DNA from 2 places in the Streptomyces sp. NPDC052236 genome. Region 1 is predicted to be linked to the other one. Evidence: predicted binding sites of a transcription regulator. Region 1 holds the regulator's gene; the other holds the start of a gene.
What was found. Region 1 encodes HspR, which represses chaperone genes until heat shock. Its sites were predicted from a motif close to TTGAGNNNNNNNNNCTCAA; they were not measured.

Region 1 (3,405 bases):
CAGGCACAGCCGGGTGGCGACATCGGCATCGAGTACGGGCGGGAGGCCTCGGGCGTCGTACGCAGTCATACGTATCTGCTCACGGATCTCGCGCGCGTACGGGAGATCCTCGAAGCCCTCGCCGCCACCGAGAACGGCTTCGAGTGGCGTATCGCCGCCTACCGGGACACCGGGAGCGGGCGGCGCGTCAAGCGCCTCCAGGTCGGCCACCCGGTGATCCAGACGGGCGCGGCGGACATCGTGCTCGACCGGCCGGGGCCTGTCACCGCCTACAGCCTGCCGGGTGACTCGACCGTGCAGGCCAATGTGTGGGTGGCGCGCGGCGAGGCGGACAACACCAACCAGGCCGCCGAGTCGGTGCCGCGCACCGCGGGTCCGGTCGTCTCCGAGGAGGACCTGACGGCGGGGTGGCCGCGGCTCGAAGGCTCGTCGGACCACTCGTCGGTCACGGACACGGCCGTACTGGAGCGGGAGGCGCGGGCCGCGCTGGCCAGGGCGCGCCGTCCGCAGGTCATCCCGGAGATCACCGTGCTGATGGACGACGGCCGGATCCGCCCGGCACTGCTCGGCAGCTCGATCCGGCTGCGCATCCGCGATCTGTGGCATCCGGACGGCCTGGACGCCCGGTACCGGGTGGTCGGTCTCGCGGTCACACCGCCGGCCCGTGGCCAGGCGGAGAGCGCCAAGCTCTACCTCGAAGAGGCGTAGCAACCAGAAGGCGGGAACGAGAATGGCAGCGATTCCGACGGATCTGCTGGACCGTATACGGGCGTTGGAGCGGCAGGTACGCGCCCTGATGGCGAGCGCCAACACCCGGCCCGCGCTGAACCAGATCTCCGACGGCCAGGTCACCATCAGCGACACCGGCACCATGTCGGTGCGCTCCCCCGACGGCACGGGCCTCGCCCACATCGGAGCCCTGCCGCCGGGCCACGCGGACGGAAGCCCGCAGCAGGCCTTCGTACTGCGGCGCGAGGACGGTACGACGGCGCTGGCGCTGTGGACCGATCAGAGCGACGAGCCCCAGGCGGTACGGGTCTGGGACGCGCGCGACCAGCTGTTCTTCGCGGAGGACCTGAAGGGCGGCGGGCTGGCGCTGCCGTATCTGCCGGTGCCCATGGGGCCCGCGTACCAGGGCGGGTGGGAGAGCTGGCCGCGCAGTGAGTCGAACGAGTACGAGGAGCTGTGGACCGGCAGGATCTACCGGCAGCAGCCGAAGATCACCTTGCTGGTGCGGGCGGCCATGGACACCGAGGGCGCGACGGGTGAGGTGCGGCTGCGGCTGGACGACCGGCTGATGGGCGAGGCGCAGGAGGTGGGCCACCGGGTGGGCTGGTTCACGCTCGGGCCGTTCGAGTTGCCGCCCGAGCAGCTGGCGGAGGTCGATGTGGTGGTGGTCGGCCGCCGCACGGAGGGCCAGGGCTCGATCCGGGCGACGGTCCAGGGCGCATGGACGCACCAGTCTTCAGCCTCGCCGGAACTTCCAGCCTCGCCGGCGTTTGAGGCGCGGGGTTCGGGGCGGAGCCCCGACAAGGGCCCCGCACATTCAGCCTCGCCGACAACTTCAGCCTCGCCGGCGATTGAGGCGCGGGGGCTCGGGGGCAGCGCCCCCGACGAGGACCCGACAATTCCAGCCTCGCCGGCGATTGAGGCGCGGGGTTCGGGGCGGAGCCCCGACAAGGGCCCCGCAGCCGGGAAGCCGCCGACCGGGCGACCGCCCGAAGACGCACTCCCCGAGGGCCCGTTGCTCTTCGTACCGGCCCCGGACCCGGCCCGCCCGCCGGACGTTCCGGCGTAGGGGGCTCAGGTGGGGGCGGCCCGCGGTCGGTCTACTCGGACGACCGCTTCGGCCGCCACACCACCAGCGCGCTCGCCTGCTGCACATCCTGGTACGGCACCAGATCGCGCCGGTACGAGGCATGCACCTGGGCCTCGCGCTGCCGCATCGCCGCCGCCGCGCCGTCCACGGCCGCCGACAGCTCGGCGATCCGCTGCTGGAGCGCCGCGACCTGGTTCTCCAGCTCGATGATGCGCTTGATCCCGGCGAGGTTGATGCCCTCGTCCTGCGACAACTGCTGGACGGTGCGCAGCAGTTCGATGTCGCGCGCCGAGTATCGCCGGCCCCGCCCGGCCGTACGGTCGGGGGAGACAAGCCCCAGCCGGTCGTACTGCCGGAGGGTCTGCGGATGCAGACCGGAGAGCTGGGCCGCCACCGAGATCACATATACAGGCGACTCTTCAGTGAGTTCGTATGCCCTGCTGACTGCTGAGTACTGTCGGCGACGTCCGTCCATCTCATGCTCCCTTCGCGGCCTGGAACAGCTCGGCCCGCGGGTCCTCCTCCGCCGTGGCCGTGCGATAGGCCACCAGCGCTTCCCTCGCCTTGTCGCTCAACTCGCCGGGCACCGCGACCTCGACGGTGACCAGCAGGTCTCCGCGGGTGCCGTCCTTGCGGACCGCTCCCTTGCCGCGCGCCCGCATCGTACGGCCGTTGGGGGTCCCGGCGGGCAGTTTCAGCGTGACCGGAGGACCGCCCAGCGTCGGCACCTTCACCTCGCCGCCGAGCACCGCCTCCACGTAGGTGATGGGCACGGTGATGGTGAGGTTGTCGCCCTTGCGGCCGAAGACCGGGTGCGAGCCGACGTGCACGACGACATACAGATCGCCCGCCGGGCCGCCCCGCTCGCCGGGAGCTCCCTTGCCGCGCAGCCGGATCCGCTGGCCGTCGGAGACGCCCGCGGGGATACGGACCTGCATGGTGCGCGAGGAGCGGGCGCGCCCGCTGCCTTTGCAGACCTCGCAGGGGTCCTGCGCGATCAGCCCGCGGCCCTTGCAGTCCAGGCACGGGTCGGTGAGCGAGAAGGAGCCGCTGCCGCCGCGCGAGACCTGGCCGGTGCCGACGCAGGTGGGGCACACGCGGGGCGTGCCGTTCTTGTCGCCGGTGCCCGAACAGGCCTTGCAGGGCGCCTGGCTGGACATCCGCAGCGGGACCGTGGCCCCGTCGACCGCCTCGGTGAAGCTCAGCGTCACCTCGGACTCGATGTCCTGGCCGCGGCGCGGGTGCGTACGGGTGCCGGTCCCGGCGCCGCGGTTGAACAGGCCGCCGAACACATCGCCGAGCCCGCCGCCGCCACCGAAGCCTCCGGCGCCGCCCGGCTGACCGCCGCCGCCCGGGGTGCCTCCGAAGAGGTCGCCCAGGTCGAAGTTGAAGGAGCCACCGGGCCCGCCCGCTCCGGCAGGGCGGAAGCCGCCGTTGCCGAAGAGCGAGCGCGCCTCGTCGTACTCCTTGCGCCGCTTGGTGTCGCCGAGGATGTCGTTGGCCTCGGAGATCTCCTTGAAGCGCTCCTCCGCCTTGGCGTCACCCTTGTTGGCGTCCGGGTGGTACTCGCGGGCGAGCTTCCGGTA
Region 2 (3,405 bases), on a different contig from region 1:
CGGGGCGTCGGCCTGCCACGCGCCGTCGACCGGTCCGTGGGCGCGGACGAGTGCGGTGAACTGCCGTCCGCTCGTACGGGATTCGACAACGGTGTGGTGCGCGAGAGCCGCGGGAACGCCTCCGTCGGCTCCGGCTGTGGCTCCCGTGAGCAGTGTGTGGGCGCCGAGGAGTTCGTCCACGTCACCCGCGAGGCGCAGGCCGCCCTCGGCGACGACCACGAGGTAGTCGCACACGTGCTCCAACTCGGCGAGCATGTGGGTGGACATCAGCACGGTGGTGCCGTGCTCGGCGGCCTTGGCCATGATCAGGCCCATCATTTCGTGGCGCACCAGCGGGTCGAGGTCGGACATCGGCTCGTCCAGGAGGAGCAGGTCGGGGCGTTTGCCGAAGGTGAGGGCGAACGCGACCCGGGTGCGCTGCCCGCCGGACAGGGTGCCGACCTTCGCGTCGAAGGGGACGTTGCCCGCGCGGACGATGGCCTCTGCGGTCGGCTGGTCCCAGGTGGGGTTCAGCTCGCGTCCCATGCGCAGGGTCTCGGCCACCGTGAAGCGGCGGAAGAGCGGCTTCTCCTGGGCGAGGAAGGCGGTACGCCGGTTGGCCTCCGCGGATTCCGGCGGCGCGCCGAAGACCCGCAGGGTGCCGTCCGTCGGCTCCAGCAGGTTGGCCGCGATTCCCAGGAGCGTGGTCTTGCCTGCCCCGTTGGGGCCCACCAGACCGCAGATCCGGCCGGCCGGCAGCCGGAAGGAGCAGTCCCGCAGGGCCCACCCCCGCCGGTACTTCTTGCCGACGCCGTACGCCTCTATCGCCGAGCCTGTCGGGCCGCTGTGGCCCATCGGGTCACTCACCTGTTGCTGCTCCTTGCTTCCGATTCTGAGCCGCCCGTGTTTCCGGCGGCGTACCGCTGTTCCAGCACCGACGCGAACAGCGCGGCCACGTCCTCCTGCTCCAGACCCGCTTCGCGCGCCCGGACCATCCAGCCGTCCAGCTCCTCGCGCAGCGGCGAGTCCGCGCCCGCCTGCGGGCGGGCCAGCGACCGGCGCACGAAGGTGCCCAGACCGGGCCTCGGCTCGACCAGCCCCTCCCGCTCCAGCTCGCGGTACGCCTTGAGCGTCGTGTTCGGGTTGACGGCGCAGGTCTCCGCGACCTCCTTGGCGGTCGGCAGCCGGTCTCCCGGCATCAGGACGCCGAGCCGCAGGGCCTGCTTGGTCTGCAGAACGATCTGCTGGTAGGCGGCGACCCCGCTCCGTCTGTCGATGCGGAACTCCAACGCGCTCACCACCCTTTAGCTACTTGATTAGTGAAATGATGATGCAGGGGTGACGGCGGCCGTGTCAACGGAGCTGGTCAGCAGGGGTGTTGGCGCGCCGAGGAGAGGTGATCGCTCACAGCGAACGCCCGCCGGGGAACAACGCGGCCTCTCCGATCATTGAGTCGACATAGCTCAACTTGAGTGCCGAAGGGGAGATCATGGCTGCTGAGTCCACCGCGTTCACGTCGCTCACTCTGCCCGTGCTGCCGCTCGACAACGAGGTCGTGCTGCCCGGAATGGTGGTGCCGCTGGACCTCAACGACACCGATGTACGAGCCGCTGTGGAGGCCGCGCAGGCCGCCGCCCGTTCCTCCGGCGGCTCCGGCAAGCCACGCGTACTGCTGGTGCCGCGCATCGACGGGACGTACGCCGCGACCGGCGTCGTCGGCACCGTCGAGCAGGTCGGCAGGCTCTCCGACGGAGACCCCGGCGCCCTGATCCGCGGCCGGGGCCGCGTCCAGATCGGCGCGGGCACCACAGGACCCGGCGCCGCGCTGTGGGTCGAGGGCGTCCCGATCGACGAGAGCGTGCCCGACCCGCTGCCCGGCTCGGTCACCGAGCTGGTCACGGAGTACAAGGCGCTCGCCACCGACTGGCTGAAGAAGCGCGGAGCCTGGCAGGTCGTGGACCGCGTCCAGCAGATTGACGACGTCTCGCAGCTCGCCGACAACTCCGGCTACTCGCCGTTCCTGTCCACCGCCCAGAAGATCGAACTGCTGGAGACGGCCGATCCGGTGGCCCGCCTCAAGCTCGCCACCCTGCAGCTGCGCGAGCACCTCGCCGAACAGGACGTGGCCGAGTCCATCGCCAAGGACGTCCAGGAGGGCGTCGACAAGCAGCAGCGCGAGTTCCTGCTGCGCCGCCAGCTCGAAGCCGTACGCAAGGAACTGCGCGAGCTCAACGGCGGGGCCGCCGACGGCGCGGACGAGTCCGACGACTACCGGGCGCGCGTCGAGGCCGCCGATCTCCCCGAGAAGGTGCGGGAAGCCGCCTTCAAGGAGGTCGAGAAGCTGGAGCGGGCGAGCGACCAGAACCCCGAGGGCTCCTGGATCCGCACCTGGCTCGACACCGTGCTCGAACTGCCCTGGAACGAGCGCACCGATGACACCGCCGCGCACGACATCAAGGGCGCGCGGGAGATCCTCGACGCCGAGCACGCGGGCCTTCAGGACGTGAAGGAACGGATCACCGAGTACCTGGCGGTACGCAAGCGGCGCGCCGACCGAGGGCTCGGCGTGGTCGGCGGGCGGCGCGGCGGGGCCGTGCTGGCGCTGGTCGGACCGCCCGGCGTCGGCAAGACCTCGCTCGGCGAGTCCGTCGCGCACGCGATGGGACGCAAGTTCGTCCGGGTGGCGCTCGGCGGCGTACGCGACGAGGCGGAGATCCGCGGCCACCGGCGTACGTACGTGGGCGCTCTCCCCGGCCGTATCGTCCGCGCCATCAAGGAAGCGGGCTCGATGAACCCCGTCGTCCTGCTGGACGAGATCGACAAGGTCGGCTCCGACTTCCGCGGCGACCCGGCGGCCGCCCTGCTGGAGGTCCTCGACCCGGCGCAGAACCACACCTTCCGGGATCACTACCTGGAGGTCGAACTCGATCTGTCCGACGTGGTGTTTCTCGCCACGGCGAACGTCCTGGAGGCCATCCCGGAGGCCCTGCTCGACCGGATGGAGCTGGTCAGGCTCGACGGCTACACCGAGGACGAGAAGGTCGTCATCGCCCGGGACCACCTGCTGCCGCGTCAGCTGGAGCGGGCGGGCCTGGAGCCCGGCGAGGTGACCCTGGACGACTCGGCGCTGCGCAGGATCGCGGGCGAGTACACGCGTGAGGCGGGCGTCCGCAACCTGGAGCGCTCGATCGCCCAGCTGCTGCGCAAGGTGGCCTCCCAGCACGAACTGGGCGACCGGAAGCTGCCGTTCACCATCGGCGCCGATGACCTGCGCGGCCTGATCGGACGGCCGCACCATGTGCCCGAGTCCGCCCAGGACCCGGCTGAGCGCCGTACGTCCGTGCCCGGCGTGGCGACCGGCCTCGCGGTCACCGGCGCGGGCGGCGACGTGCTGTTCGTCGAGGCGTCGCTGGCCGACCCGGAGAC

Region 2: the regulator HspR is predicted to act here: its motif matches at 1,428-1,446, upstream of lon (endopeptidase La).

Annotation. Positions count from the first base shown of each region.
Region 1 covers NZ_JBIUBL010000001.1:221,181-224,585, forward strand. Annotated here, with positions in the region: gene ACIHCQ_RS01005 (hypothetical protein) at 1-708, shown strand, start outside; gene ACIHCQ_RS01010 (hypothetical protein) at 731-1,798, shown strand; gene ACIHCQ_RS01015 (heat shock protein transcriptional repressor HspR) at 1,830-2,294, opposite strand; gene dnaJ (molecular chaperone DnaJ) at 2,296-3,405, opposite strand, start outside.
Region 2 covers NZ_JBIUBL010000002.1:591,437-594,841, forward strand. Annotated here, with positions in the region: gene ACIHCQ_RS06690 (ABC transporter ATP-binding protein) at 1-834, opposite strand, end outside; gene ACIHCQ_RS06695 (GntR family transcriptional regulator) at 843-1,277, opposite strand; gene lon (endopeptidase La) at 1,469-3,405, shown strand, end outside.